3 regions of the Mesorhizobium sp. KACC 23794 genome follow, and region 3 is predicted to be linked to each of the others. Evidence: riboswitches for the same ligand, from Rfam matches in the RefSeq annotation. Region 3 holds a riboswitch; each other region holds the start of a gene.
The links. A riboswitch is a leader RNA that binds a small molecule or an ion and turns the genes downstream of it on or off. The one in region 3 is predicted to bind cobalamin.

Region 1: linked by a shared signal. The riboswitch ahead of ACSBOB_RS15625 (CbtB domain-containing protein) and the one ahead of metE (5-methyltetrahydropteroyltriglutamate--homocysteine S-methyltransferase) in region 3 are both predicted to bind cobalamin.
Region 2: linked by a shared signal. The riboswitch ahead of ACSBOB_RS15405 (DUF1636 family protein) and the one ahead of metE (5-methyltetrahydropteroyltriglutamate--homocysteine S-methyltransferase) in region 3 are both predicted to bind cobalamin.

What each region holds. Positions count from the first base shown of each region.
Region 1 is NZ_CP197465.1:3,195,247-3,205,592, reverse strand. Features, by position in the region: gene ACSBOB_RS15665 (creatininase family protein) at 1-96, shown strand, start outside; gene ACSBOB_RS15660 (tyrosine phosphatase family protein) at 310-819, opposite strand; gene cobD (threonine-phosphate decarboxylase CobD) at 816-1,865, opposite strand; gene cbiB (adenosylcobinamide-phosphate synthase CbiB) at 1,864-2,835, shown strand; gene ACSBOB_RS15645 (class I SAM-dependent methyltransferase) at 2,948-3,529, shown strand; gene cobO (cob(I)yrinic acid a,c-diamide adenosyltransferase) at 3,459-4,073, opposite strand; gene cobU (bifunctional adenosylcobinamide kinase/adenosylcobinamide-phosphate guanylyltransferase) at 4,075-4,590, opposite strand; gene ACSBOB_RS15630 (CbtA family protein) at 4,583-5,347, opposite strand; gene ACSBOB_RS15625 (CbtB domain-containing protein) at 5,360-5,539, opposite strand; cobalamin riboswitch at 5,574-5,766, opposite strand; gene ACSBOB_RS15620 (aromatic ring-hydroxylating oxygenase subunit alpha) at 5,889-7,064, shown strand; gene ACSBOB_RS15615 (MFS transporter) at 7,057-8,256, opposite strand; gene ACSBOB_RS15610 (heparan-alpha-glucosaminide N-acetyltransferase) at 8,537-9,538, shown strand; gene ACSBOB_RS15605 (methyltransferase family protein) at 9,535-10,011, shown strand; gene ACSBOB_RS15600 (adenylate/guanylate cyclase domain-containing protein) at 10,037-10,346, opposite strand, start outside.
Region 2 is NZ_CP197465.1:3,153,104-3,163,449, reverse strand. Features, by position in the region: gene ACSBOB_RS15450 (FkbM family methyltransferase) at 1-10, opposite strand, end outside; gene ACSBOB_RS15445 (NADH-quinone oxidoreductase subunit D) at 7-1,197, opposite strand; gene ACSBOB_RS15440 (four helix bundle protein) at 1,240-1,623, opposite strand; gene ACSBOB_RS15435 (NADH-quinone oxidoreductase subunit C) at 1,645-2,247, opposite strand; gene ACSBOB_RS15430 (hypothetical protein) at 2,244-2,465, opposite strand; gene ACSBOB_RS15425 (hypothetical protein) at 2,462-2,692, opposite strand; gene ACSBOB_RS15420 (NuoB/complex I 20 kDa subunit family protein) at 2,697-3,278, opposite strand; gene ACSBOB_RS15415 (NADH-quinone oxidoreductase subunit A) at 3,269-3,634, opposite strand; gene ACSBOB_RS15410 (winged helix-turn-helix domain-containing protein) at 3,932-5,167, shown strand; cobalamin riboswitch at 5,256-5,453, shown strand; gene ACSBOB_RS15405 (DUF1636 family protein) at 5,489-5,908, shown strand; gene cobW (cobalamin biosynthesis protein CobW) at 5,905-6,942, shown strand; gene cobN (cobaltochelatase subunit CobN) at 7,184-10,346, shown strand, end outside.
Region 3 is NZ_CP197465.1:5,282,856-5,293,201, reverse strand. Features, by position in the region: gene ACSBOB_RS25950 (hypothetical protein) at 1-52, opposite strand, end outside; gene ACSBOB_RS25945 (glutamine synthetase family protein) at 206-1,591, opposite strand; gene ACSBOB_RS25940 (branched-chain amino acid ABC transporter permease) at 1,614-2,702, opposite strand; gene ACSBOB_RS25935 (branched-chain amino acid ABC transporter permease) at 2,706-3,545, opposite strand; gene ACSBOB_RS25930 (ABC transporter ATP-binding protein) at 3,612-4,310, opposite strand; gene ACSBOB_RS25925 (ABC transporter substrate-binding protein) at 4,323-5,471, opposite strand; partial or broken gene ACSBOB_RS25920 (ABC transporter ATP-binding protein) at 5,503-6,153, opposite strand; cobalamin riboswitch at 6,651-6,863, shown strand; gene metE (5-methyltetrahydropteroyltriglutamate--homocysteine S-methyltransferase) at 6,965-9,313, shown strand; gene ACSBOB_RS25910 (GlxA family transcriptional regulator) at 9,409-10,346, opposite strand, start outside.

The sequences.
Region 1 (10,346 bases), 2.1 Mb from region 3:
GACAAGGGACGCCTCACTGCCGCCCATCAGGCCGACGGTTTCATCCGCCTGCTTCGGGATGTGCGTGGCGCGTCCTTGACGGAGTACCTCTCGTGACGCGGAAAAGTGAATCGAGGCTTTCCGGCAAGCTCGCGACACAAGAAAGACAGCGCGGAGGCGCAAAAATCGGGCAATAGTGAAGCGCATCGCGGTGAAAAATCGCGGGCGACTCCGCAAGTCATTGACGGAATTGCAACTTCCGGGCTTCACGCTTTTTGGATCGCGCTGTGCGGGCCGGCCGAAAAGCCCGGAATTCCGGGGTTTTTGCTTTCAGACGTCGATATTCAGTCCGAACGGCACACCCTCATAAGCATCGGCGCCACGGCCGATCGAACGGATCGCCTCGACCATCCGGTTCTGGCGCCCAAGTATCTGATCCGCCAACGCAATCAGCCGCGGGTTGGGCGTCGCCGAGGGCGAAAGCCGGCGCAAGGTTGCCGCCAGTTCCGCCTCCTCGCGCCTCGGCGCCAGCGCCGCCGCAATGATGTACGCGCTCGCCGTCGACCGGCTGATACCGGCAAAGCAGTGTATTATCAAAGGCTTGCGTCGGTCCCACGCTTGCCCGAAGGTCAGCAGGGAGCGCACATGCTCCTCCGCCGGCGGCGTCATGCCCTCCTGCGCCTCGGCAATGTCGTGCATTTTCAGATGCAGGTGCCGCTCCCGCAGGATCGAGGCCGGCCGCATCACCGCCGTCCCTTCGGACAGCAGCGAGAGCAACCATTCAGCGCCTGTGTTCGACACGGTCTCGTCGATCTTCGACAGCGGGCAGACATAGATCACGGCGCCAACTCCTTGAACCGGCTCTTGTTTTTCCACATCGCCAGTGCCTGTTCCAGTCGGACCCACGCCACCTCGTCCGCCGGCAGGCCGAAACGCAGCGCCGAAGAACGCCAACTGAAATTACGCGACAGGATGCCGTTCCGGCCGAGTTCCGCAAACAATCCCGCCGCGTCCGGCGTCTCGACGAAGCGATAGAGCGACGTCCCGCCGCTGACCGGCAATCCGTACGTTTCCAACAGCTTATCCAGCTTTCCCGAATCATCTGCAAGGCGATGCCGCATCTCTTCCTGCCACGCTTCGTCAGCAAGGGCGCGGATGCCGATCTCCAGCGCCGGGCCACTCACCGCCCATGGTCCCAGCTCAGCTTCGATCCGTGCCGCAAGCCCTTGTTCCGCCAGCGCGAATCCCAGCCGCACACCTGCCAGCCCGAAGAATTTTCCGAACGATTTCAACACTACTAGCCCGGTACGCCCGACATCGCCGGCAAGACCATGCTCCTTCGGCCCGACATCCATGAACGCCTCGTCGACCACCAGCAAACCGCCCCGCGTTTGCATCTCGCCCGCCAGGCCGAGCAAAGCCGGACGGGCCACGATCCGGCCGTCGGGATTGTTCGGATTGACCACGACGGCAACATCCGCACCGGCCAGATCTTTGAAATCGCTCACCTCCTCGACCGAATGCCCTGCGAGCGCCGCAGCCCGTGCGTGCTCTGCATAGGTCGGTCCCAACACCTTTGCCCGTCCCGGCGATACCAGCGCCATGACCCGCGGCAGCAGGATCTGCGTTCCCGGCGCCGCCACGACATTTGTTGCAGCCGCAGCGCCATACGCCCGCGCCGCAACCTCCTGCAATTCCTTGGCGCGGCGTGACTCCGGCAAGCGGGTGAAGGCGGTGGCCGGCAGGTCGAAAAGCGGATAGGAGTACGGATTGATCCCGGTCGAAAGGTCGATAAAGGGTTGCGGCGCCTGCGGAAACAGCGCCCGCGCCCTGCCCAGGCTGCCGCCGTGGTCATCCACCGTTCCGATCTTTCCCGCAGGCGCCATGTCCGCTCCGCTCGCCTTCCTGTCGCTCCTTGTGGAACTCGCCTTCGGTTATCCCGACCGGCTGGTGCGCGCAATCGGCCACCCCGTCATCTGGATCGGCCATTTCATCTCTCTGCTCGACCGGACGCTCAATCGCCCCGCTGCCACCGACCGGGCGCGTCGCATTCTCGGCTGCATCGCCTTGATTCTGCTGGTCGGCATTCCCGCTGGCATGGCCTGTGCGCTGGAAGCCTTGGTCGGTGCCCTGCCCTTCGGCATCCTTTTCACCGCCGTCGTCGCCAGCAGCCTGCTCGCCCAGGGCAGCCTCGCCAGCCACGTCAAGGCGGTCGCCGAAGCGCTTGAGCACGAAGGGCTTTCCGCCGGCCGCAAGGCGGTGTCGATGATCGTCGGCCGCGATCCCGAAAGGCTGGACGAGGCCGCCGTCTGCCGCGCGGCGATCGAAAGCCTCGCGGAGAATTTCTCGGACGGCATCGTCGCGCCGGCCTTCTGGCTCGGCGTCGGCGGGCTGGCCGGCGGTGTCGCCTACAAGGCCGCCAATACCGCCGATTCGATGATCGGCCATCGCAGTCCCAAATATCTCGCCTTCGGCTGGGCCGCCGCACGCTTCGACGATCTCATCAACCTGCCCGCCTCGCGCCTCACGGCCATGCTGCTGGTGACGGCCGCATGCCTCGTGCCCGGCGCCAACCCACGCGCCGCCTGGCGCTCTGTTCTGCGCGACGCCAAAAAACACCGCTCGCCCAATGCCGGCTGGCCGGAAGCCGCGATGGCGGGCGCCCTGGGCCTGGCGCTGAACGGCCCCCGCGCCTATGGCGGCGTCATGGTCGACGACGCCTTCATGGGCGAAGGCGGCCGCCGCGAAGCGACGGCCGTCGATATCCGCAGGGCGCTGCAACTCTATTGGACGGCTGATGCGCTGCTGATTGCGCTGACCGGAGGCGTCGCTGTGGCAATGATCATAATAGGTTAGGTGGCGCAGTTGCCCTGCCCGATTCGCGCCCGATAACGGATTGGCTTTCGCTTGAGCGGAACCGAATGCCGTGAATCTTGTTCCGTCAGCATGACTGCTTGATCGGATCGCCATGGATCAACTGACGTGGCTCGACAAACTGCTGTTCAGGCTGGAAGCGCAGCGCGCCTGTCTTGGTTGGGCCGTCGGCGAAATCGCCGGCCGTCCGGGCGTCGTCTTCGAACTCGGGCTGGGCCACGGCCGCACTTACGACCATCTGCGCAAGCACCTGCCCGACCGCGACATCTACGTTTTCGACCGCGAGGTCGACTGCATCGCCGATTGCACGCCGCCAGACGACAGGCTGGTCATGGGCGACATCGTCGACACGCTGCCTTCCATGGCGCAGCGGTTCCGGGGAAAAGTCGTGCTGGCCCATGCCGATATGGGTACTTATGACGATACCGAGAATCTGACGAGAGGCGCCGTGCTCAGTCGCAATCTTCCAGCGCTGCTCGCGCCCGGCGCCATCGTCCTGTCGGACCTGCTGCCGCTGTATCTTGACGGCGCCACACCGCTGCCGCTTCCAGCCGGCGCGCGCCAAGGTCGTTATTTTATTTACAAAACCGGCCGCACGCCGGCCGCTAGAACTCGATCCCTTGCTGCGCCTTCACGCCCGCAGCGAAATGATGCTTCGTCGCGCCCATCTCGGTGACGAGGTCGGCGGCATCGACCAGCGCCGGTTTTGCATTGCGGCCGGTCACGATCACATGCAGCCCCTCGCGCCGGTCCTTCAGCGCGGCGACGACCGTTTCCAGGTCGAGATAGTCGTAGCGCAGCGCGATGTTCAGTTCGTCGAGGACAATCAGGCTGATCGACGGATCGGCCATCAGTTCGAGCGCCTTGGCCCACGCGGCTTCGGCCGCCGCCACGTCGCGCTTCAGATCCTGGGTTTCCCAGGTGAACCCCTCGCCCATCGAGTACCAGACGACCTTGTCGCCGAAGGCGGCAAAGGCGGCTCGTTCGCCCGTATGCCAGGCACCCTTGACGAATTGCACGACGCCGACCCGCTTGCCATAGCCGAGCATGCGCAGGGCCAGCCCGAAGGCCGCCGTCGTCTTGCCCTTGCCGGGGCCGGTATTGACGATCAGAAGGCCCTTCTCGATGGTCTTTCCGGCGACCTCGGCGTCCTGCACGGCCTTGCGTTTGGCCATCTTGGCCTTGTGGCGGGCCGCTTCCTCGTCGTCGACAGTCTTCATCTCATTTCACCCGCATCGGCAGTCCGGCGACCATGAAGACGACGCTGCCGGCAACAGCCGCCACCGCCTGGTTGAGCCGCCCCGCGGCATCGCGAAATCTTCGGGCCAGCGCGTTGTCCGGCACGATACCGAGGCCGACTTCGTTTGACACAATGAACCAGGGGCCACGCGGGCGCGAAAGCGCATCACTAAGCCGCCAGCTCTCGGCATCGACGTCATGTTCGGCCAGCATATGGTTGGAAAGCCATAACGTGAGGCAGTCGATCAATACCGGCCTGTCGTCCGGCAACGCCGCCAGCGCGCCGACGAGATCGAGCGGCGCATCCACCGTCTCCCAACCGTCGAGCCGCCGGGCGCGATGCAGGGCGATGCGCTCCCGCATCTCGTCGTCATAGGCCTGCGCCGTGGCGATATAGATCCACGGCGAAGGATGGGCTGTGACCAGCGTCTCGGCGTGCGAACTCTTGCCAGAGCGCGCGCCGCCGAGAACGAAGGTCAGCGAACGGTTGTCAGGCAAGCTGGTTGCGCAGCGAACCCGCGGAGCCGGAGAACCGCGTCCTGATCGCTCCGACGAGACCGCCGAGCAGCACCCAGAAGATCAGGTTGGTGACCGTGGATGCCACAACGAACTGGTGGTGCAGGTCGGCGGGGATCGGTGATTCGTGGCTTGCCGGCTGCGGCGCACCCACGACATGCGGCAGGACGATCAGCGCCACGCCGATGATCGACAAAACCACCGTGCCCCGGAAGGCGATGAGCGCCAGCCCCGCTGCCGTCGCGACAACGGTCGCGATCCACCAGGCTTGCCTTGCGCCAAGATCGGCAGCCGGCATCGCAGGCAGTTCCGGCGGCAGGCCAAGCCCGGGCGCCAAGGTGAATACCGCGAAGCCGGCAAAGCCCCAGAGCACGCCGGAACGCCAGCTGGAAATGCCGCCCGCGAATTCCGAAACGGCAACCAGGACCAGGGCAAAACCGAAGCCGCTGACCAGATTAGCCAGCACATTGAAGGAAAAGCGCTCGAACCCGTCGGCCGGAGCCCAGCCTTCCTCTTCATGCTCATGCTCAGCGACCGCCGGAGCCGCCTCGCTGGCGGCGGGCGCCGTGGCGTCTGCGGCCGGCGCGCCGTGGTCGTGTGCCGGTTCGGCGGCATTTTCATAGGTTTCCGCCTTCAGGATCAGCGGGTCGGTGGAAAAGGATTGCATCACGGCCATCACGAGGCTTGCCAATAGCCCCGCGATCGCCGCGATGAACACGACGTTGCGAAAGAGGTTCATGTCAAATCCTCGTCAGTGGCAGGGAAACGCCATCGAATGGCGATAATCGTGAGCCGCGTTGTGGGCTGCTTCCACATGCGAGAAGCCAACGAAGCCAACGATGAAGATGCCGAGGAGCGCCGCCAGCGCCAGTTGCATCGCACGCGACGATGCCGAGACCTGAACGCCAAGAGAGGTCGAAGCCGTGTTCATTCCATGTCCTTCCGCCCTCCACCCGAGGGCCCTTGATCCAAACCTGTCGCCGGCAGGTCTCCTGGCTCGCAGGTTCTCGCCTGGCCCCGCCTTCCCGAGGAAAAACCTCAGTGGCATTCGGGGTAGGCTCGCCGCTTACAGTTGCGGGGGCAGCCGCGGCATTGGGCAAACAGCCCGCACCACATTCCCTCTTGGTTCCCATCGGAACCGACGACGCCGACACCATAGGTATTCTCGCGGTATTCGGCAAACCAAATCCCGGCGGTTTTGGCGCCGAATGCGTCATCAGCACCGTGCATTGTTGACAAAGCCCGATGCGAGGTGTCCGCTCAAACGACCGGAGAGCGCGATGACCCCTGAATCCTCGAAAAGCGATCCTTACAACGGCCTTTCCTCGACCGAACCGACCCTGCCGTCGTCGGTCTACTGGGACACGGCTGAATTCGAGCGGGACATGGATGCGATCTGGTATCGCAACTGGGTCATGGTCTGCCGCGAGGCCGACCTTGCGCACCCCCGCGCCTACCGGGTGTTCACGCTGGGCACGCAGCAGATCCTGGTGCTGCGCGACGACCGGGGGGAGTTGCGCGCCTTCCACAACACCTGCCGGCATCGCGGCTCGCAGCTTTGCCGCGAGACGGAAGGCCGGCTGAAGGCGCGGCTGCTGACTTGCCCCTATCACGCCTGGTCCTATTCGCTGCGCGGCGACCTCGTGCGCGTGCCGTCGAAATCGCTGCCGGCCGGCTTCGACAAGGCCGACTATCCGCTTTACCCCGTCGCTCTTTCCGTCTGGCGCGGCTTCGTCTTCATCAACCTTGCGGACGAACCCGTCGGCATACCGGCTACCACCTTCGATCGCGAATCGGCCGATCTCGGCAACTGGCCGCTGGAGGATCTGGTCACCGGCCATGTGCTGACCAAGGTGATGGAGTGCAACTGGAAAATCTTTTGGGAGAACTTCAACGAATGCCTGCATTGCCCCGGCGTACATAAACATCTGTCCGCCCTGGTCCCGATCTACGGGCGCGGCCTCATGGCCCGCCACGACGATCCGGAATGGGCGCTGCACGCCGACAATGACGAGCCGCAATTCTCGGGCGGCCTGCGCAAGGGGGCAGAAAGCTGGTCGGAGGACGGCACGGCGCTGGCGCATCGTTTTACCGGCCTCAGCGACCGCGAACGCGCCGCCGGCCAGAACTACGCGATGAACCTGCCCTCGATGTTCATCGTCGGCCATGTCGACTATGTCAGAACCGTCCGTCTTGTTCCGCTCGGGCCGGAACAGACGGAACTCACCTCCGAATGGCTGTTCCTGCCCGAGGCGCTGTCGGAGGCCACCAAGGGTATCGACAACATCGTCGCCTTCGGCAGGACGGTGCTGGAGGAGGATGCGGCGATCTGCGAGGTCAACCAGCGCGGCCTGCGCGCCCGGCCGCATCGATCGGGCGTGCTGATGCCGGAGGAATACGACCTGCATCGCTTCCACGACTGGGTTCGCGACGCCCACCGGCGCGCGGCTACATAGATTTCGGCAGGTATCGCCACACGATCAGGCCGCAGACGGCGGTGAAGAAGCCCAGCGTCGCGAACACCGCGCCGAGGCCGCCGAAGGCCAGAACCACCGAATAGACCAGCGGCGGCAGCAGTTCGGAAAAGTCAAGATAAGTCCGATACACCGCCGTCATCTGAGGCCGCTCATAGGCGCGCACCGAGCGGATGAAAGGCGTCGAGCCCAACGCATCCAGCGCCACGGCGAAGAAGGAAGCAACCAGTAGCAGCAGGCCCGCCGCCAGCGGAAAGCCTTCGCCGCAAAGCCCGGCGATCCAGAGCGCCGCCGACAGCGCGAAGAAGCTCATCGCCATCGTGTTGCGCGCGCCAAAACGCCGGCCGAGACGTCCCCACCAGATCGCCGTGAACAGAACCGCATTGCCGGCCGACACCAGCAGGCCGCCAGCAAGCTCGCCCTGCCCGGTCGCCACCATCAGGATCGGCGCATAGACGAAGAAGGTCGTCCAGAAGCAGGAACGGCCGAAAGCGATGATCCAGGCAAGTCTCAGCCGCGGCTGAGCGACGAAACGGCCGATATTGCTGAGCGGATTGACGGCGCGCGTCTTGCCCGGCCGAATCTGAGCGTTGTCTGTGAGCCGGAAATACCAGAACAGTACAAGCAGCGTCAGCGCGAAGGCGACCACTACGAGATGCGGCGCCAGGATGCCGAAGCGGGTGTAAAGGAAGACGCCGAGCGTCGGGCCGCCGGTCCACGCCACCATCGACCAGGCCATGCGCATCGATTCGGACTGCATCACGTCGGCCTTGCGGATGTGGTCCATGATGTAGAGGTTGAGCGTGATCGCCAGCGCGCTGGCGCCCATGACGCGCAGCAGCATGCCGCCGACCTGCCCCGCCAGCGTGTGGGTGACGAACAGCGCCGAGCCCAGCGCCAGGAAACATGTGCCGATCGTGTAGACCCAGCGCCGCGATATCAGTCCGATGATCATCGGCATGAACAGCGTAGCCGACAGGCCGAGCAGCGCCACGACCGTGTAGAGGATCGAAACCCCCTGCTTGCTCGCCAGGATCTCGTAGGCCTGGATGGGGATGACGCTGGAGACGGTGGCGCGGGCGAAGGATTCGGCGGCATAGAGCGTCGCAAAGGTCCGCGCGCCGGGCGGACGCACGGCGGGAAGCCAGATCGGATGCCTGACCTGTGTTGCCATCGGCGCCCCGCGAAACCGCCCGAGACATCGCAGGCGGAGCGGATTGGCGGTAGCAGGAAACCGACGATTCGACGTCGCAGGGGGACGCTGGCCGCAATCGAAACCGCTTGTGGTCCAAAGGCTTGGCATCCCGTTCGGCCGTGTCGCGGCGATGCCGGCCAAAACAGGCCGGCGCGAGCCCGGACCCGCGCTTGGGAAAGGGTGGCCCGCCCAATTCCGTTCACCTCGGCCATCAGCCGTGCTAGCCGTTGCGGACCGACCGGCAACGGAATCTGTCCGCATGCAGCCTGACCAGCAATCCAAGCCCGAGACCGCGGCCGGCCCGTGGCGCATCGAATGGCTCGACGTGGCGCGCGGCGTGGCGTTGCTGGCCATGGCGACCTACCACTTCACCTGGGATCTCGAATTCTTCGGCTACGTGCTTCCCGGCACGACCGGTTTCGGAGGCTGGAAGCTGTTCGCCCGCTGCATCGCCTCGAGTTTTCTGTTCCTGGTCGGCGTCAGCCTTGTCCTGGCGCACGCGCGCGGCATCCGCTGGCCGGGTTTCTGGCGGCGCTTCGCCATGGTCGCGGGCGCGGCGCTGGCGATCTCGGCCGTCACCTATGTCGCCATGCCCGGCGCCTTCATCTTCTTCGGCATCCTGCATCAGATCGCGCTGTCAAGCCTGCTCGGCCTCGCCTTCCTGCGGCTGCCGGCGCTGCTGACCGTCGTCATTGCGGCGGCGGTCATCGCGCTGCCCCAGATTTTCCGGGCGGAATTCTTCAGCCACCCGGCGCTGTGGTGGGTTGGCCTTGCCCCCACGAACCCACGCTCCAACGACTACGTACCGCTGTTTCCCTGGTTCGGGGCGGTGCTTTTCGGCATCGCCGCCGCGCGGCTGGGAATCGATACCGGCCTGACGGCGCGCCTTGCCTTGCTCCATCCGGGCCACTGGTCGCGCCCGCTGCGGTTCCTCGGCCGACACAGCCTCGCCTTCTACCTGATCCACCAGCCGGTCCTGATCGGCAGCGTCTGGCTGTTCTCGCAAGTCTTCCCTCCAACACCCCAACCACCCGAGGCCGGCTTCCGCTATTCCTGCCAGGCGAGTTGCCAACAGAGCCGAGACGAGAACTTCTGCACGCGCTATTGTGCCTGCATGCTGGGCGAACTCGAAGCCGGCGGCGACTTGCAGAAGGTGCTGGCGGGCGACGGCAGCGCGGAACTGCGCGAGCGGGTGACCGGCCTTGCCGGCGTCTGCACAGCGCTCACCGAGGACGACAGATTGGAGGATCCGGCGCCGTGACCACTTCCCTCTCCGCTCCCAACCGGCTGCCATGGCCGCCCATCATCTATCTCGCGGCGATCGCTGCCGGCATCGTGCTGCTGGTTGTCTATCCACTGCCGTGGATCGAAGGACCCTTGGCCGACATCCTGTTTGCTGCGGGCTGGTTGCTGGCCGCCGCGGGAGCGTTCATCGGCCTCGCCGCGGTGCGGGTGATGCACAAGGCCAGGACGACCATCATGCCCAACCGCATATCCGAGCATCTGGTCACCTCGGGTCCGTTCTCCTTCACCCGCAACCCGATCTATCTCTGCAACACGATGATCACGCTGGGCGTCGGCCTGATCGTCGGCAGCATCTGGTTCCTGCTTGCCGGCGTCGTCGCCGCCTTCGTCGTCCAGAAGGTCACCATCGAGCGCGAGGAAAAACATCTCGCCGCGCGCTTCGGCAAGAAGTATCGCGACTATGCCGCCAGGGTGCGGCGCTGGGTGTAGACGCCTTCGTCTCCGCCCCTCGACCTCACGGTATGGCGTAGATGCGCATCTCGCGCTCGATGCCACGCAGGTTCCTGTCCTGCGAAACCGGCTTCAGGCTCCTGGATTCCAGGATGCTGGCCGAATTCGCGTGATCCATCACCGAACTGGTGACGAAGATCGACTGCGCGGTAGCAAGCCCCTGCACCCGCGACGCGATGTTGACGGTCTGGCCAAAATAGTCTTGCCGGTCGTTCATCATCACCGCGATGCACGGCCCCTCATGCACGCCGATCTTCAAGAGGAAATCCTCGCGGCCGCTCTTCTCGTTCAGCGCCTGCATCGCCTCGCGCATC
Region 2 (10,346 bases), 2.1 Mb from region 3:
GTCCGCTCACCTGTCCACCTCGCCGAACACGATGTCGAGCGAGCCCAGGATGGCCGAGACGTCGGCCAGCATGTGGCCGCGGCAGAGGAAGTCCATCGCCTGCAGATGCGCGAAGCCGGGCGCGCGCAGCTTGCAGCGGTACGGCTTGTTGGTGCCGTCGGAGACGACGTAGACGCCGAACTCGCCCTTCGGCGCCTCGACGGCGGCATACACTTCGCCGGCCGGCACGTGGTAGCCTTCGGTGTAGAGCTTGAAGTGGTGGATCAGCGCTTCCATCGAGCGCTTCATCGCCGGCCGCTTCGGCGGCACGATCTTGCCATCCATGTTCGACACCGGCCCGCTGCTCTCCTTGCCGAGCAGCCGGTCGACGCACTGGCGCATGATTTTTGCCGACTGCCGCATCTCCTCCATGCGGATGAGGTAACGGTCAAAACAGTCGCCGTTCTTGCCGATCGGAATGTCGAATTCCATCTCCGGATAACATTCGTAGGGCTGGCTCTTGCGCAGGTCCCAGGCAGCACCCGAGCCGCGCACCATGACGCCCGAAAAACCCCAGGCCCAGGCATCGTCGAGCGAGACCACGCCGATATCGACGTTGCGCTGCTTGAAGATACGGTTGCCGGTGAGCAGGTCGTCAAGGTTCTTGACCGTCTGCAGGAACGGATCGATCCACTTGCCGATGTCCTCGACGAGCTTCTGCGGCAGATCCTGATGCACGCCGCCCGGCCGGAAATAGGCCGCATGCATGCGCGCGCCGCAGGCCCGCTCATAGAAAACCATGAGCTTTTCGCGCTCCTCGAAACCCCACAGCGGTGGGGTGAGCGCGCCGACATCCATGGCCTGCGTGGTGACGTTGAGCAGGTGCGACAGGATGCGGCCGATCTCGGAATAGAGCACGCGGATCAACTGGCCGCGGATCGGCACCTCGACGCCGAGCAGCCGCTCGACGGCAAGCGCGAAGGCGTGCTCCTGGTTCATCGGCGCGACATAGTCGAGCCGGTCAAAATACGGCACGGCCTGCAGATAGGTCTTTGCCTCGATCAGTTTCTCGGTACCGCGATGCAAAAGGCCGATATGCGGATCGACCCGGTCGACGACCTCGCCGTCCAGTTCCAGCACGAGACGCAGAACGCCATGTGCAGCAGGGTGTTGCGGCCCAAAATTGATGTTGAAGTTGCGGACGGAGGTTTCAGCCACGGAACGCTCCGCAGTGAATGGTGAATGGTGAATGGTGAATGGTCACTGCTGAGCCTCGCTTAGCGACCGTACGTACTGGACGAGTCGCCTTCCTAGTCGCTGGCACCGTGAAAACAAATCCTCGAACCGATCGGTTGGTAGGAGCCCCACCTGATTGGCCAAAATTGCGTGAGTCTCCAATTCCTTGAGCGATCCTTGAGCGATCCTCAAAAACTGAATGAATGTCCGCCGTTGCGCACGGCCGAATCCTTCCGCGATATTGGCTGGAATGGAGGACGCCGAACGTCTCATCTGAGAGGTCAAGCCAAACGCCTCTTCCCGAGGAAACTCTCGGGTGAGCAAATAGACCAGACGGGCGATTTCCATCGCCTCCTTCCAGACGATCAGATCGCGATAGTCGCGTATCTGGTCTGGCTTGTCGCCCATTCACCATTCACCATTCACCGTTCACTGCTTCGCCTTCTCATCACCCGGCAGCACGTAGTCCGTGCCTTCCCATGGCGACATGAAATCGAAATTGCGGAATTCCTGCTTGAGCTCCACCGGCTCGTAGACCACCCGCTTGGCTTCGTCGTCGTAGCGCACCTCGACGAAACCGGTCAGCGGAAAGTCCTTGCGCAGCGGGTGCCCCTCGAAACCGTAGTCTGTGAGGATGCGGCGCAGGTCCGGATGGTCGGAGAACAGGATGCCGTAGAGGTCGTAGGCCTCGCGCTCGAACCAGTCGGCGCCGGGATAGACGCTCGTGGCGGAGGGCACCATCGTGTCCTCGTCGGCCTGAAGCTTCACGCGGATGCGAATGTTCTGGCGCGGCGACAGGAGATGATAGACCACGTCGAAGCGTTTTGCCCGCGACGGATAGTCGGCGCCGCAGATGTCGATGAACGACACGAATTGGCACTGCACGTCGTTCTTCAGGAACGACAGCACGTCGACGATGTTAGCCGCCTCGACCGACAGCGTCAGTTCGCCATAAGCGACAACGGCCTTGTCCAGCCGCCCGCCAAGCTTTTCGGAGAGATAAGCCGAGAGATCGTTGAGGGCTTCGCTCACTTGTGAGCCTCCAAATACTCTATCTTGCGCTCCAAGATGGCAATCCGACCACGCAATTCGGCGACACGATCGATCTCGGCGAGATAGCCATCAGCAACAGACGCGCCGATGTCGATATCGGCGAGCTTCGTCAGCGCCCTCAAATAGGCGTCGGGGCGTAAATGCCTGCCCCCCAAATGACGAAGTTTTGCAGCGGTGGAGTTCGAGTTCAGATTCATTTTGCACGCCCCAGGCTCTCGACCTTCTTTTCGAGAGCCTCGATCCGCTCCTCATATTCTCCGATGAGCATCCGGCTCAGCACGGTCTCGCCAGCCATCGCCAGCCGCAGATTCTTTTGACCCGCTTCAAGCTTGGAGAACCGTTCGTCGCTCTCCTTGCGAAACGCGGAGAGGTCCGCCTGAATTTCGCGAAGGAGATGAACAACGAGGTCCTTAGGTTCAGCCATCACGTCACCGTTCGATCGTGCCGGTGCGGCGAATCTTCTTCTGCAGCAGCAGGATGCCGTAGAGCAGGGCTTCCGCCGTCGGCGGACAGCCCGGCACATAGATGTCGACCGGCACCACGCGGTCGCAGCCGCGCACCACCGAATAGGAATAGTGGTAATAGCCGCCGCCATTGGCGCAGGAGCCCATGGAGATGACGTAGCGCGGCTCGGGCATCTGGTCGTAGACCTTGCGCAACGCCGGGGCCATCTTGTTGGTCAGCGTGCCGGCGACGATCATCACGTCCGACTGGCGCGGCGAGGCGCGCGGCGCGATGCCGAAGCGCTCGGCATCGTAGCGCGGCATCGAGATGTGCATCATCTCGACAGCGCAGCACGCGAGACCAAAGGTCATCCACATCAGCGAGCCGGTTCGCGCCCAGGTGATCAGCGCCTCGGACGAGGTGACGATAAAACCCTTGTCGGAAAGCTCGTTGTTGAGCTCGCCGAAGAAAGCGTCATCCGAGCCGATCGGCTTGCCGGTGTTCGGATCGATGATGCCCTTCGGCCTCGGCGCAACGAGCGTGGCGGAAGCGTCGTTCAATCCCATTCCAACGCTCCTTTTTTCCACTCGTAGACGAAGCCGATGGTCAACACGGCGAGGAAGATCATCATCGACCAGAAGCCGAGCATGCCGATCTGGCCGAACGACACCGCCCACGGGAACAGGAAGGCGACTTCAAGGTCGAAGATGATGAACAGGATGGAGACGAGGTAGAAGCGGATGTCGAACTTCATGCGCGCATCGTCGAACGAATTGAACCCGCACTCATAGGCCGAAAGCTTTTCCGGATCGGGATTGCGGTGGGCGACCAGATAGGGCGCAACCACCAGCGCGACGGGAATAGCGATCGACACGGCGAGAAATATCACGACGGGGAGATATGAGCTGAGTAGCCCGTCCATGCTCCGGCCTTCCGTTTGCGATCCTGACTGGTCCGATCATAGCACGGAACGGGAGGCTGGGACCGCGACAGTCTGACCCGTTCGGCCAGTGCCCGAAACCTTGCTGCGATGCGGCGAGGGTTAGCGCAGGCGCTGGGGCGAAGCAAGCCGAACCTTGGCGAATTCGCGGCATGTATCAACCACATATGCTGTCAGGATGATGACGCGGGCCAGTGGACGAGTGCCCGGCACCCCGTCCATATGGTGCAGCGCCAGAAAATGCTCCGACAAACACCAACAAACACCGCCGGAATGCAGATGAAGGAAAAGATCTCGCTCGCCCTTGCCCGCCGCATCGCCATCGCCGCGCAGGGCCTTGCCGATCCGCGCCCGGACGGGCCGATCACGCGCCGGCATCTGGCGAAAACGCTCGACCGGCTGGGCCTGCTGCAGATCGACTCCGTCAGCGCCGTGGTGCGCGCCCATTACATGCCCCTGTTCTCGCGGCTTGGCCCCTACCCGATGTCGCTGCTGGACGATGCCGCCGCGCCGGGGAAAAAACGCGCGCTGTTCGAATACTGGGCGCACGAGGCCTCGCTGCTGCCGCTGGAAAGCTGGCCGCTGATGCGCTGGCGCATGGAGCGCGCGAGCCGCGACGAGGAGATGTATCTTGGCCTCGCCAGATGGGCCGGGTCCAATCGCGGCCTGATCGATGCCATCCACAAGCGCATCGCCGACGACGGCCCGATCGCCGCCTCCGACATAGACGGCGCCAAGGGCAAGGGCGGCTGGTGGGGTTGGAGCGACGAGAAGCATGCCTTCGAATGGCTGTTCTGGGCCGGCAAGGTGACGACCGCCTCGCGCCGTGGTTTCGAGCGGCTCTACGACCTGCCGGAGCGCGTGCTGCCCAGGGAAATCTTCGATCGGCCCGACGTCCCGGCCGCCGACGCGCATCGGCAACTGTTGCTGATGTCCGCCCGTGCGCTCGGCATCGCCACCTATTCCGACCTGCGCGACTATTTTCGCCTGTCGCCGGCCGACATGAAAGGTCGCTTGGAGGAACTGGTCGAATCGGGCGACCTGCTGCCGGTCTCGGTCGAGGGCTGGAAAAACCAGGCCTATCTGTTCACCGGCGCACGGCTGCCACGAAAAGTCGAGGCGCGCGCGCTGCTGGCGCCGTTCGATCCGCTCGTATGGGAGCGCGCCCGCTCCGAGCGGCTGTTCGACTTCCACTATCGCATCGAGATCTATACGCCGGCCGAAAAGCGGCAGTTCGGTTATTACGTGCTGCCCTTCCTGCTCGGGGACACCATTGTCGGGCGTGTCGACATGAAGGCCGACCGCCCTGCCGGCGTGTTGCGTGTGCTCGCCGCCTATGCCCAGCCCGGCGCACCGCCGCATACGGCTGCCGAACTCGCTGCCGAGATCGAGCTTATGCGCGGCTGGCTCGGCCTGGAGCGGATCGAAGTTACCCCTGCCGGCGATCTAGGCCCGGCGCTGGCCGATACTCTGCCCGGTTCCGGCGCGTTGACAGGCTCCGTGGCCGGGGCGTAAACCGCATGTGACGGTCCCGACCGGCGGATGCCGGGGACAGTTTACTTTTTTCCGCTCGCGCCAACCTTGAAGCGTTGCGACGATCCTGCGGAAAGAAAGTAAACTGTTCCTTGCGCTTCGCTGGAAGGGCTAAGAGGGAATACGGTGCGGGTTTCGCCCAAATCCGTAGCTGTCCCCGCAACTGTAGGCGGTCAGCCCGCGCCGAAGGCCACTGGAGAAATCCGGGAAGGCGGCGTCAGGCGGAAGAGCCGTGAGCCAGGAGACCTGCCGTCATCAGATCAATCCGACTGTCCGGCGGGTGACCCGGGCAAGGAGTATCGTTTGGACCAAACCGCCTTCTCCGCGGCGACGACTGCCGAGCCATCCGCCGACACCGGCGTGACGCTGGTCGTCTGCTCGTCCTGCCGTGACGAGACCGGCTCGGACGTCCGCCCCCGTCCCGGCGAAATTCTCGGCGACCGGGTGCGCGAGATGGCGCGGGGTGCCGGCGTCGCCGTCCGCCAGATCGAATGCCTCGGCAATTGCAAACGCCGCCTCAGCGCCGTCATGCTGCGCGAAAACTGCTGGAGCTACGTCTTCGGCGACCTCAGCGTCGACAACGGTCCGGACCTGATCGCCGGCGCAAAACTGTTTGCCGCGTCGCAGGACGGCCTGCTTCCCTGGCGCGGCCGCCCCGACTGTCTCAAGCGCGGGCTCGTCGCCCGCATCCCGCCCGCTTCCCTGCTGAAGGATTTTTCATGACCGCCTTGCTTGCCAGGACCCCCTGCACCGTCGTCACCGGCTTCCTCGGCGCCGGCAAGACGACGATGATCCGCCACATCCTGGAGAACGCCGGCGGACGGCGACTGGCGCTGATCGTCAACGAATTCGGCGACATCGGCATCGACGGCGAGATCTTGAAGGGCTGCGGCGTCGAGGCGTGTCCGGAGGAGAACATCATCGAACTGGCCAACGGCTGCCTGTGCTGCACGGTCGCCGACGATTTCGTGCCGGCGCTGGACAAGATCCTCGCCATGGAGCCGAAGGTCGACCACATCATCATCGAGACTTCCGGGCTCGCTCTGCCGAAGCCGCTGGTGCAGGCGTTCCAGTGGCCGAGCGTCAAGAGCCGCGTGACGGTGGACGGCGTGATCGCGGTCGTCGACGGTCCGGCACTTGCAGCCGGAAAAGTCGCCAACGACATGGACGCGCTCGCCGCCCAGCGTGCCGCCGACTCCACGCTCGACCACGACGATCCGGTCGAGGAAGTTTTTGAGGATCAGTTGGCTTGCGCCGATCTGGTGATTCTTTCGAAGAGCGACCTCATGAATGCAGAGGCGGCTGGCAAGGCAAACGGACTGATTGCCGAGCATCTTTCCCGCGCCGTGAAAATCGTGCCGACGGCACAGGGCCGCGTCGACCCTTCCGTGCTGCTCGGGCTTGGGCTGGCTGTCGAGGACGACATCGAGAACAGGAAAACCCACCACGACGACGAACTCGACCACGAGCACGACGATTTCGATTCCTTCATCGTCGAACTGCCGAACATCACCGATGCCGAGCAGCTCGCCGGCCGCATCTCGGCCGCCGCCGAAAGCGAGAACGTGCTGCGCATGAAGGGTTTCATCCAGGTCGAGGGCAAGCCGATGCGGCTGCTGGTGCAAGCCGTCGGCCCGCGCGTCAATCATTACTACGACCGCGCCTGGACGACCGCCGACGACCGCCGTTCGCGGCTGGTGGTGATCGGGCTAAAAGGGCTCGATCGGGGGAAAGTGGAACGGATTTTGCTGGGATAGCCGATCGGAATTCAATGAAGCGCTTGCGCCCTACGTTGCCCCCCTCTGTCCTGCCGGACATCTCCCCCGCTTGGGAGGAGATTGCCCCGGCCGCTTTGGCTTCGCCAATCGCCACCCTTGCAGGAAGGTCTGTGTCGCCGAAACTGCCGATCTCCCCCCAAGCGGGGGAGATGTCCGGCAGGACAGAGGGGGGCGACGTAGAGCGCAGCAAACTTCCGAACTTCCAGCACTAGGCAGGATCATGCACATCCTGCCCACGACATCCGCCTCGCTCGACGATCTGGTCGAGCCGGTCGACCTGGCGCAATCGCCGGCCGATGTCGTGGCGCTCTCCTTCACCGACAGCGACCTTGCCGCACTCGCTTCCGCCTGGCGGCGCGGCGGCGAAAACCTGCCGTCGATGCGGCTGGCGGCGCTGCGGGACCTGCGCCATCCGATGTCGGTCGACCTCTGGCTGGACAAGGTCGCGGCACACGCCAAGGTAATCCTCGTGCGCATCCTCGGCGGCTACGACTGGTGGCGCTACGGCTGCGACCAACTTGCCGCACTCGCCCGCGCAAAAAACATCCGGCTGGTGATGCTGCCCGGCGAATGCCGGGAACAGGACGAGCGGCTGGTCGAATGCTCGACCTTGTCTCGGCCGGAACTCGACGACCTGCTGGCCTTCTTCCGCGAAGGCGGGCCGAGCAATATGGACGCGCTCGCCGGGCGACTTGCGGGACTGGCGCGGGGCGAAGACAGGGCATCGGCATCGCTGTCCCCGGTCCCGAAAGCTGGGTTCTACTGTCCTAAGCGGGAGATCGTCAGGCGCGGCGTTCTCTCCCCCCTTGAGGGGGAGATGTCGGCGAAGCCGATAGAGGGGGTTGGTCAAGGAAGCGCTCGGCATAAGTGGCACAAGAGGACATCGAGCACTGCGGAGGCGACCCCACCCGGCCCTTCGGGCCACCCTCCCCTCAAAGGGGAGGGGAAAGCCGCACCCGTCGTCCCCATCCTCTTCTACCGCTCCATGCTGCTCGCCGACGACGTCGCGCCGATCGACGCGCTCTGCGAAGCCCTTGAGGCACAGAACATCCATCCGGTTCCGATCTTCGTCTCCAGCCTCAAGGACAAAGACTCGCTCGCCTTCGTCGAGGCAGTCATCGCCGACCTGAATCCCGCCGCCATCATCACCGCCACCGCCTTCGCCACCGGAGCGGAGCCGGGCGCCGAGACGGTGTTCGACCGTGCCGGCGTTCCGGTGTTCCAAGTCATCGTGGCGACGACGCGCCGCGAGGCGTGGGAGAAGAACCCGCGCGGCCTGGCGCCGGCCGACCTTGCCATGCATGTCGTCATGCCCGAACTCGACGGCCGCATCCTCGCCGGCGCGATTTCGTTCAAGGCGCAAAGTGCCGCCGACCAGGCGCTCGGTTTCACCGCGCAAATCAACGGCCCGGAGCCGGATCGCATAAAACAGGTCGCGGCGCGCATCGCCGCGTTCCTGCGGATGGCCACCACGCCGCGTGATGAAAGGCGGTTGGCAATACTCCTCCCCGATTATCCGTCCGCGCCGGGCCGCACCGGCTACGCGGTCGGGCTGGACGTGCCGGCCAGCGTGCTCGCCATGCTGCACGACCTGAAGAACGCCGGATATTATGTTGATTCGATCCCCGAATCATCGCGCGCATTGCTGGATTTGCTGGAACGCCCGGGCCAAGGGCTGGAACTGGAAGACTATCGGAGGATGGTGGCCGGTTTGCCGGTCGAGGCGATGGCTGTGGTCGAGGCAGCATGGGGCGATGCGGCTGAAGATGCTGCGCCCTCACCCTCCCCTTTGTGGGGAGGGTCGCCCGCAGGGCGGGGTGGGGGTTTCGGGGGCTGGAGCTTGTCCGTACCCCCACCCCGACCCGCCATGCGGGTCGACCCTCCCCACAATGGGGAGAGTAACACCGCACTGTTCCCATTCCGCGCCGCCACCTTCGGCAACATCACTGTCGCGCTGGCCCCCGACCGCGGCCGCTCCGCCGACCGCCGCGCCGACTATCATGACGCCGCGCTGCCGCCGCGCCACGCGCTGATCGCCTTCGGCCTGTGGCTGCGCGAAACGCTCGGCGTCCATGCGCTCATCCATGTCGGCGCCCACGGCACGCTGGAATGGCTGCCGGGCAAGACCGTGGCGCTGAGCCGAAACTGCTTCCCCGAGATCGTCACGGGCGCCCTGCCCGTCATCTACCCCTTCATCGTCAGCAATCCCGGCGAGGCGGCGCAGGCGAAGCGCCGCATCGCGGCGATCACGCTCGGCCATCTGCCACCGCCGATGACCAGCGCGGGCCTCGACGAGGACAAGCAGAAGCTGGAACGGCTGGTCGACGAATATGCACAGGCCGACGGGCTCGACCGTCGTCGCCGCGACAGGCTGGCAAGACTGATCGTCGAGACGGCGGCGAAATCCGGCCTCGCCGCCGAGGCCGGCGTGGCCAACACCGACGCGCCGGACGAGGCTCTGCGCCGCATTGATGCCTGGCTCTGCGACCTCAAGGATTTTGCCGTCAAGGACGGGCTGCACATCTATGGCCGCGCCGCGCCGGGCGAAGCGGACCCGCTGCGCCTCGCCAGCGCCGAGGCGGAGCGGAAAACGCTGCTGGGCGCACTCGACGGCCGCCATGTCCGCGCCGGGCCGGCCGGCGCGCCCGCGCGCGGCCGCACCGACGTGCTCCCAACCGGCCGCAACCTGTTCACTGCCGATCCTCGCGCCATGCCGACGCCAACAGCCTTCGATCTCGGCAAGGCCGCCGCCGAGGAAGTCCTGCGCCGCTACTTGCAGGACCATGGCGACTGGCCACGCTCGCTGGTCATCGACCTGTGGGGCAGCGCCTCGCTGCGCACCGGCGGCGAGGAGATCGCCCAGGGCCTTGCGCTGATGGGCTGCCGCCCGCAATGGGATGCAGCCACGGGCCGGGTGACCGGCATCGAGGTCCTGCCGCAGGCGCTGCTCGGCCGTCCGCGCATCGACGTGACGTGGCGGATTTCCGGCCTGTTCCGCGACATGTTCCCGACGCAGATCGCGCTGATGGACGCCGGCGCGCGCGCCGTCGCCACCTGTAACGAGGATGACGCCGACAATCCGCTGGCCGCCGAGGCGCGCGCCGCCGGATCGACGCCGGCGCGCATCTTCGGCTCATCGCCGGGCACCTACGGCGCCGGCGTCGAGGACGTCTTGGCACGTGGCGAGTGGAGCACCAGAGAAGAGATCGGAAACGCCTATCTCGACGCTGCTTCCCATGTCTACGGTGGCGCAGAGGGAGAAGGCATAGCGGCGCCGGGCGCCTTTGCCGGCCGCATCGCCGAGGCCGACCTTCTGATCCACACCGGCGACGACCCTACACGCGACATCCTCGAAGGCTCGGCCGACGTGGCCTTCATCGGCG
Region 3 (10,346 bases):
CCGCGATGCCCTTCAGTTCCTGCTGCTCCTCCTCGTATTCCGCCCTGCCCATCCCAGCCTCCCGAAGGTACAATAGCAGAGTGGTCGGAATGAGCAAGGAAATTTTTCCTATAAGCGTCTTCCCCGCCCGACATCGCACGATGTCAGCGAGGAAGAACCGGCAGTACCGGCTGCCGGCTCCGGTCAAATTCAAACGCCGTCGGTATCAGACGAAATAGCGCTGCCATTCGAAATCGGTGATGCGCTGGGAAGCCCAGGTGTCGAAGGCTGCGACTTCGTTGCGGCGGCTGGCGGCATAGTGGCTCACGAAGGTCTCCCCGAAAACTTCGGCACAGAATTCCGAAGCCGCGAAATCCTCCACCGACGCTGCCAGAGACGATTGGAGCGGAACGGTATTCTCGGCCATTCCGGGCGAGACCGGCAGCGGGGCGAGCCCTTTTTCTATGCCATCCGCGCCGGCGGCCAGCATGGCGGCGATCGTGAGATAGGGATTGATGTCCGCGCCTGGCACCCGGTGCTCGAACCGGCAAGCCGAAGCGGCAGGCGTGGTAATCGCACGGATCGCGGCGGTACGGTTCTCGTATCCCCACGACACGTCGGTCGGCGACCACGCGCCACGATCGAAGCGGCGGTATGAATTGATCGTTGGTCGGAAGAACACATGCGTGTCGCGCAGGTGTTTCAGGAGACCGGCGAGAAACTGCTGGCCGACGGGCGAAAGATTGTTCAGCCCGGCGGCCAGCGCGGGCTTGTCGTCTTGCCATAGGCTGAGGTGATGGTGGGCGCCGCAGGCGCTTTCCTTGCCGGGCGGCTGGAAGCGGGTCATGAAGGTGGCGACCAGCCCGCGCTCGGCACAAAGCTCGCGCAGATGCAGCTTGGCGCGCATCGCGTCGTCGGCCGCCTCGACCGCCGGCTTCGGTGTCAGGGCGAACTCGTACATGCCGTAGCCGTATTCGGTGACGAAGGAAGCGACGCCTATCCCCAGCGAGGTCATGCGGTTCATGAATTCGATGACCAGATCCTGATAGTCGCCGCTGCGCACCAGATCGTAGTTGACCAGCGAGTGGCCCCAGGGCTGCAACTCGCGATACCGGCCGGCCTGCATCAGCGCGTGATCGGCATGGAAGATACCGAATTCATATTCCAGGGCCACCTTCGCCTCGTAGCCGAGCGCACGCAGCCGCTGGTCCGCCTTTTGCAGGACATGGCGCGGGTCGACCTCACAGGGCGTGCCGTCGAGCAGGTAGCCGTTCATGATGATCGACGCCGTATCGCGTCGCCAGCCGTGCTGACGGATCGATGCCGGGTCTGCAACGGCCTGGATGTTCGGATAACCATTGTTGCCGGTGGCGAGAGGGGCCGCAAAGGCGGTGTCGCCTATAGGCTGTCCGTCGCCATGCGAGACGCAATAAAGGATGCCGTTCAGCGCATCGCCCGAAGCCGAGAGTTTCAGCGGAGATATCTTCGAGCGGAAGCCGCCGGCCATGTCGACCATGTGGCTCTGCAGGAAGGCGACGCCGGCCTCCTTGAGCTTCTTGTACTGCTCTTCATAATCCTGTGCGAAGGCCGCTGCCTGTTCGGCAAGGTTCATTTTTTACTCTCCCGTTAGGTATTCATAGCCGACGGTTGCGCGTGAAGAAGCTCACGAGCAACTCGTCGACTTCGTGGCGTCCGCAGATCCCCTGCGGGCGCAGCGACATGCACAGCACGATGACCGCGCCCAATGCCACTCCCGAGAGTCCCAGTATGGTCGGCGTCGTAACGCCGCCGATCGTGATTCCGGATTCGACGGTGCGTATGAGTTCCAGCACCACCGACAGGATCATTGCGCCGGCCACCGCGCCCGTCACGCTGCCCATCCCGCCGAGGATCAGCATTGCAAGGGTGAGGAAGACCTGTTGGAAATAGAACAGGCGCGGACTGATGGTGCCGTTGAACAGGGCGAACAGAATCCCGGCAAAACCGCAGATCAGCGCCGACAATATCCAGGCCTGCCACCGCAGGGAATTGGCGTCGATGGCGACCGCTTCCGCGGCCTTGTAGTCCTGCGCGCTTGCCCGCAATTGCAGGCCATTAGGGCTTTCGCGGAACAACCGGGCGATCACGATCACCACAACACCTGCCGCCAGAACCATGGGCAGGTCGATGAGCTTGGGAATGCCAAAGAAGCCCTGATTGCCCTTGAACAGTGCTGGCCAGTGCAAGAAGACCGAATGCACCACAATCAGGAAGGCCAGACTGACAATAGTTGCCGCGATCCCTGAAAGGCGCGAGATCACGCGGCCCGACATCAGCGCCACCACCGCCACGACGAGGAGGCTGGCAAGAATACCCGGGAACCAGTGCAATTCGATCTGAGACAGGCCGAAGGGCGCATTGGGGATCGAAAGCTTCTTCATGGCGAGCGGCGTCGTCAGGATCGCCATCCCGTAGGCGCCCAAACCGACGAAGGCGGAATGTCCAAGATGGACGATACCGGAATTGCCGGTATAGACCTGAAGGCCCACCACGATGATCAGGTTGATGACCGTCGCCGCCGTCAGATGCTGCACCCAGGTCGGCGCGACGGCCAATATCACCAGCCCGACAACCACCATCGGTACGGCCGTCAGCAATCCCCCGGTCAGCCCTCGCTGCCACCAGGGGGCGGGTTTGCCGAGGCTTGACCGTCCCGAAATCGCGTCTGTCAGGTTGGCTGCCATGAATCAGAATTCCTTGTCGCCCAGTTCGCGCCGCGCGCCGAACAGGCCTTCCGGACGGTAGATCAGGATGAGCGTGACGATCACGTAGGTCAGTGCGTCCTTCAGCCCGCCCATTTCCTGCGGCAGCGCGACCACGAGGCCGACCTCGATGAAGCCGAGAAGCATCCCTCCCGCCGCCGCGCCGACCAGTGACCCGAATCCGCCGATGACACAGGCGACGAACGCCTTCAGCACGAGGCCGAAGCCCATATCGGGCGTGACGCCGCCGCGTCGGGCCAGGATAAAGACGCAAGCAATTCCGGCAAGCGCTCCTGAAATCGCGAAGGCCGCGGCCACGACGCGATTGGCGCGAATGCCCATGAGCCGTACCGTGGAGAAATCGCGTGCCGCCGCCCGCATCGCGATGCCCAGCGTAGAGCGGCCCAGAAACAGGAGAAGTGCGGTGACCGCGACAAGCGCCGCCACCAGTTCCAGAACCTGAAGCGAGGACACAGCCCAAGGTCCCACGCGCCAGGTCGTATTAAACGCGTTGAGGGCAGGGAAGGCTTGGGGACGGGGCGAAATCAGCAACTGGAACAGGTTCTGCAGGATGATGCTGACGCCGAACGCGGTCAGAAGGCCGGTCGTCACCGGCGCGTTGCGCACCGGCCGGAACGCGATCCGCTCGAGCGCGACCGAGATGAGGGCAGCCGATAGGATGGCCAGAAGGACGACCAGGGCAGGGGAGGACAGCCCCATTCCGACCGCGAGGAACACGGTGTAGGCTGCAGCTCCGATCACTTCGCCATGGGCGAAATTCACCAGACCCATGATCGAGAAGATCACCGCCAGGCCGAGCGCCACCAGCGCATACTCCGACCCGAAGGCCAGCGCGTTCAGCAACTGCTGGATCAGATACTCCATGGACCCTCAGCCCCCAAGGTAGAGTTTCATCACGTCGGTTCCGGCGATGTCGGCCGGTGTGCCGCGGAATGTGACGCGCCCGGTACCCAGAATGCAGACGGCATCCGCGAAGCGTACCGCCTGCGCGGCGTTCTGCTCCACCACCACGACGGTCAGTCCTTCGGACTTCAGCTTGCCGATGAAGTCGAAGACCCGTGTCACGATCATCGGCGCAAGCCCCAGGGATGGCTCATCCAGAAGCAGCAGCCGGGGGCGCGACATCATCGCCCGTGCGATCGCGAGCATCTGCTGTTCACCGCCCGAAAGCGTGCCCGCAAGCTGGTCGATACGTTCGCCGAGGACCGGAAACAGTTCCAGATAGCGTTCGATGTCGGCGCGGACCCCGGCCGCGTCGCGCCGGGAGGCCGCTCCGAGCCGGAGGTTTTCAGCCACCGTCAGGTTGACGAAAACCTTGCGCCCCTCGGGTGAGACGGCGATACCGCGCAGCGTGCGATCCTCGACTGGCAGGCGGCTGATATCGGTTCCCCGCAGCAGGATGCGCCCTGTTGACGGAACCAGCCCTGTGATAGCGCCGATGGTCGAGCTCTTGCCGGCGCCGTTGGGGCCTAGCAGTGCAATCAGTTGGCCCTCGCCAACCGATAGAGTCAGGTCCTGGACCGCCCGTACCGGCCCATAGCGGACCGACAGGGATTCAAGGCGCAGCATTTCGGCCACGGATCATTTCCATTCCGGCACGAAATCCGGAATGGTGTCCTGGATCAATATGCGCTTTCCGTCCTGGAAGCCGATGACCGGCACTGTCTTGACCGGCGCACTGCCGTTTTCGGCATAAGATATCACCTTCGCCGTCACGCCCGGATTGCCGCCTTCGGCGCGCAGGGCCTTGCGGATTGCCGCCGGATCGACGGAACCGGCGCGCACCGCGGCCGAATGGGCTTCAAGCACCATGTCGGCGCCGAGCGCGTCGAAGATACCCTGCACCGCAAAGCCCCTGGCCTTGCAGTCGGCAAGGAACTCGTCGATCGGCCCGCCGGTGCCAGTCGGACCGTGGGTCGCGAACATCACACGTTCCAGCGTTCCGGAATCCACGACCGTGCCTTCAAGGGAGGGATCGTCGAAACCGTCCGAACCGATCACCCACCCTTCATAGCCGTTGGCTTTGAGCTGGCGGATCAGGATACCTATGTCGGGCAGGACCGAGGAGATCATGATCGCATCCGGCTGCGGCGACATAGCTCGTATCTGGGCGATCTGCGGCGACCAGTCGTTCGTGCCGATGGAATGGTTCAGCCGTCCGATGACCTTGCCGCCCCAATGCTCGAAGCTCTGGCCGAACCACTCGGGCAGCATGTCGGACCAGGAGCCGGCGTCGGCCGACTTCAGGAGAACCGCCGTACGCAGGCCCTTCTTGTAGGCAGCTTCGGCACTCGATGCAGCATTTACCGGATCAGGAACGGCACCGGCAATGAAGTTTTCGAAGCCGGCAACCTGCATCTCCACCTGCGTATTCGGTGCGGAGAAGACGGTCGCTCCATATGGCTCGGCGATCTGCGCGATCGGGATCAACGAGTCCGGGAACGGAATGCCCGTGACGACCTGCGCGCCCTGATCGAGGAACTTCTGCGCGATGGTGACCGAGAGCTGCGGCTCGGACCTTGTGTCCTCCGCCATGATGGTGACTTTCGGGCCGACGCCTGCCACATTCAGCTTGTCGGCCAGGCAGCGTGCGCCCTCGACCTCGACGTAGGGCGCGTAGGCTCCCGTCAGCGAGGCGGCGATACCGATCTTGAGTTCCTGGTCATCGGCAAGTCCGGGCGAGGTCATCGCCAGCAACAGACCCAAGCCTATCCGAGTCCTTCCGTTCATCTGTAGTCCTCCTGTTACTGGTTTTGTTTCTTCATGCGTTGTGCTGGGGCGGTGTTCCCATCTGCCCGCCAGGGCCGACATAAACCTCGATCACCCGTCGATCCGCCCACACGTCCCGAGGCGTGCCGCTTGCGATCAGCCGACCCTGATCCATTACGAAAAGCCGCGCGCAGACACTGTTTATGAAGCGCAGGTCGTGGTCGATAACGACCACGCCGACACCTTTGCTGTTGCGGATCAAGGTGATGACCTGGTGTAGTTTTTCGGTCTCTTCGTCGTTGAGACCGGCAGCCGGTTCGTCCAGCAGCAGGATTTGCGGGGCAGAGGCCATGGCGCGGGCGATCTCCAGCCAGCGCTGCATCCCGTAAGGCAGGCTACCCGCCACCGCGGCGGCCGATGCGGCCAGGCCGAAAGTATCGAGCAAAGCGTCGACCGAGACTGTCGCGGCCCGGTCTGGCCGTAGCTGAACGCAGCGAATATGTGCGACCTCGACATTCTGCCGGACGGTCAGGTCACGGAAGACCCGCAGATTCTGAAAGGTGCGTGCGATGCCTGCCGTGGAAATCGCCCTCGGGTCCAACCCCTGGACATCGCGCCCATCCAGTCGGACCCAACCGCTGTCGGGACTGAGGAAGCCGCTGATGACGTTGACCAGAGTCGACTTCCCCGCACCGTTGGGGCCGATGAGGCCGACAATCTCGTTCGCGGAACAATCGATCCGCGCGTCGTCAAGCGCGCGCACGCCGCCGAAAGATTTCTGAATGCCTGAAACGGACAGCACGGCCCGCGTCCCCTGTTATGGCCGGTCTTTGTCGCCGGCTCTTCGAGCTGAAAGGTTAGCTATCTTTGGCCTTAGAGCAACAACAATTTTCTAAAATCGCAAAGTTTATCGCTTATGGCAATTTTCTTCAGGGTCTGGGCGTCGTCGTCGTTGCGCCATCGAAAGACCGGACCCGCTCCATCCAGGGCGTGGTATCGAGATGCCCTTCTGCGTGGTTTCAAGGATGCCGTGACAGGCGTTCCGCTTCTGCCGGATTTGGGCTATATGCTGTAGAAGCGTTGCGCTACCTGCCCCGGCCCGCCCGCCAATGCCGACAGTGCAACACCTTCAAGTGTGACGCAGGATAGAAAGACATAAACATTTCTTTATATCGCCATTGACATTGGCGATGCGTTGATGTGCATTGACGCCGTCATGGTTCCCTTGGGCCGTTCGTGGTCCAAGGGCTAAGAGGGAAGCCGGTGCCCCAAAACAGGGAAAGCCGGCGCTGCCCCCGCAACTGTAAGCGGCGAGCTGACGTTCATTGATGTCACTGAGGCCATCGGCCTTGGGAAGACGAACGAAGGCGACGACCCGCGAGCCAGGAGACCTGCCGTGACAGATAACGTCCACGGGCGGGGTGTCCTGTTGTGTACGCTGGAGAGCTGGTCCGGTAGGACGCCGCTCGCCTCGCGTCTGCAATCACCCCACCACAACCATATCGGGGTGTCATATGTCTTCCCAAATATCCGTAGCAACGCTCGGCGTGCCGAGGATCGGACGCCATCGCGAACTCAAACTCGCGCTCGAATCCTATTGGTCGCGCAAAAGCTCGGCCACTGACCTGATCGACGCGGCAAAGAAGCTCCGCGTCGCGAACTGGCTCGAGCAGCGCGACCGCGGGGTGACCGCGATTCCGTCCAACGATTTCTCGCTCTACGACCACATGCTCGACACGGCGGTGATGGTCGGCGCGATCCCGTCGCGCTATGGCTGGAGCGGCGGCAACGTCTCGCTCGATACCTATTTTGCGATGGCGCGTGGCAGTCAAGGTGACGCCGAGGCCAACTGCGGCCACGCCCACGCGCATGATCAAGGCCATCATGGCGTCACCGCGCTCGAGATGACCAAATGGTTCGATACCAACTACCACTACATGGTGCCCGAGTTCTCGACCGAACAGAGCTTCGTCCTGTCTTCCACCAAGCCTGTGGACGAGTTTCTTGAGGCGAAGGCATTGGGCATCCACAACCGCCCGGTGCTGGTCGGGCCGTTGACCTTCCTCAAGCTCGGCAAATCGCTGGAAACGGGGTTCAACCCGATCGCGCTGCTGGCGAAGCTGATGCCCGTATACGAGGAGCTCCTGAGAAAGCTGGCGGCGGCCGGGGCTGAGTGGGTGCAGATCGACGAGCCGGCGCTGGCGCTGGATCTCATCCCAAACGAGCGGGAAGCGTTCAAATTCGCATACCGGCGACTTGCCCAGGCGGCACCCGACCTCAAGATCATGCTGAACACCTATTTTGGCGCGCTTGGCGCTGACCTTGACGCCGCGCTGGCCGTACCGGTCCATGGCTTGCACATCGATCTGGTGCGCGCGCCGGACCAACTTGCAGCGGTCGTTGAAAAGGCCCGGCCGGACCTCGTCCTGTCGCTCGGGGTGGTCGACGGTCGCAATATCTGGCGTGCGAACCTGCCTTCGATCCTCGACATGGTCGAACCTGTGGCGGCGCGGGAAGGCGCGGCAGGGATCGAGATCGCGCCATCGTGCTCGCTGCTGCACGTACCGATCGACGTAGAGCTCGAACGCGCGTTGGAATCCGATCTGAAATCCTGGCTGGCATTTGCGGTTCAGAAAATGGAAGAGCTGGCGACGATCGCCGGTGCCCTGGCGGATGGCAGGGCGAGCGTGCAGGCAAAGCTCGACGCGTCGGCGGCCACGCTTGCCTCGCGCGCGTCATCGCTCACGGTGAACGACCCGCTGGTACAGGGCCGCATGGCCGAGATCGGCGAAGGCATGAAGAAGCGGAAGAGCAGCTTCGCTGTAAGGCGCAGGCTGCAAGCGGCAAAACTGCGTCTGCCGGCTTTCCCAACCACTACGATCGGTTCCTTCCCGCAGACGGCGGAGGTACGCAAGGCGCGCTCGAAGCACGCCAAGGGCGAACTGAGCTACATGGACTACGACGCGTTTCTGAAGAAGGAGACAGCGGCCGCGATCCGCTGGCAGGAAGAGATCGGCCTCGACGTGCTCGTCCATGGAGAATTCGAACGGAACGACATGGTGCAGTATTTTGGCGAGCAGCTTTCCGGTTTCGCCTTCACGCAGCATGCATGGGTGCAGAGCTACGGTTCCCGCTACGTGCGACCGCCGGTCATCTTCGGCGACGTCTCGCGGCCCAACCCCATGACGGTCGCCTGGTGGCAGTATGCGCAGTCGCTGGCGAGCAGACCGGTGAAGGGCATGCTGACGGGTCCTGTCACCATCCTCAACTGGTCCTTCGTACGCAACGATCTCTCGCGCAGCGAAGTCTGCCGCCAGATCGCGCTGGCGATCCGCGATGAAGTCGTCGACCTTGAGAAGGCCGGCGCGAAGATGATCCAGATCGACGAGGCCGCCCTTCGCGAGGGGCTGCCTTTGCGCAAGGCGGACTGGAAGACCTATCTCGACTGGGCCGTGGAGTGCTTCCGCATCTGTTCGAGCGGCGTCGTCGACGAGACGCAGATCCACACGCATATGTGCTATTCGGAGTTCAACCAGATCATCGATGCGATCGCCGCGATGGACGCCGACGTCATCTCGATCGAGACCTCCCGTTCCCGCATGGAACTGCTCGATGCGTTCAAGAGCTTCAAGTATCCCAACGAGATCGGCCCCGGTGTCTACGATATCCATTCGCCGCGCGTTCCGGAGGTCGGCGAAATGGCAGACTTGCTGATCCTCGCCCGCGAGCGCTTCGGCGACGATCAGCTTTGGGTCAACCCCGACTGCGGGCTGAAGACCCGAAAGTGGGAGGAGGTGCGGCCAGCGCTCGTCAACATGGTCGCAGCGGCCCGGCAGTTGCGCCAGACGGCGGAAGCGGCATGACAATCGTCGGGGCCGCCGGCTTGCCCGGCGGCCCCGACGGCCGTGTTCATATGAGTTGCAAACAATTCGGCAGCACATTGAAGCATCAAGATGCCTCAGACGTGCATCGTGTTGGTCCGAAATTCCGACGGCGTTCGACCATGGAATTTCTTGAACGTCCTTGCAAAATGCGACGCGCTTTCGAACCCGGCTTCCAGCGCAATCTCCAGCATCGAGGCATCGGTATTCGTGACAAGTGACTTGGCGTGGATCAGTCGGACGCGTTTGTAGGCGTTGGCCGGCGACATGCCAGCCTTTTCCCTGAAGAGACGCTCAAGCTGCCGACGGCTTACACCTACTTGCCGAGCCAATCGGGCGATGGGAACGCGATCGTTGATATGTTGCTCCATGGTCAGCAGAGTTGCCTTGATACGGACATCGTCCGCGCCGTCGGCCAGGGTTCGCCTCGCCTGCAAATGGAATGGAGATCGAGCTTGCTCGATCTGGAGAACTTCAAGAGCGTTCCGCTCCGCATCCTCGCTGATGCAGCGGCGCACAAGCAGTGCCGCCATATCCGCCGAACTGCTGCCGCCGGCGCATGAACCGCGGCTCTCGTCGAGATGGAAAATCCGGTCCGAGCGAACGACATGATCGGGAAACCGGTCCTGAAAATCGCGGACATGCAGCCAGCTTACACAGCACTCATGGTTCCTCATCAGCCCGGCGTTCGCCAGAATGAACGTCCCTGTGCAGAGGCCGATGAGCGGCACCTTGGCCGCGGCTGCGCGACACAGATAGCGTATCGTTTCCGCGTCCACGGGCTCCTCCTCGTTAAGCAGCCCGCCGACCACGACAATGTGGCTGAAGGTCGTGGGATCGACGAAACCTGATGTCGGAATGAGTTGCACGCCGCAGCTGGACCGAACGAGATTCTTCGTACTCGCCAGCACATGCCAGTCCGCGGTTACACGTCCCGATCGATCCAGTTGATCGCTCGCCAGGCGCAACGTGTCGATGAAAAGAGCAAATGCCGACAGCGTGAACGAGCGGCCCA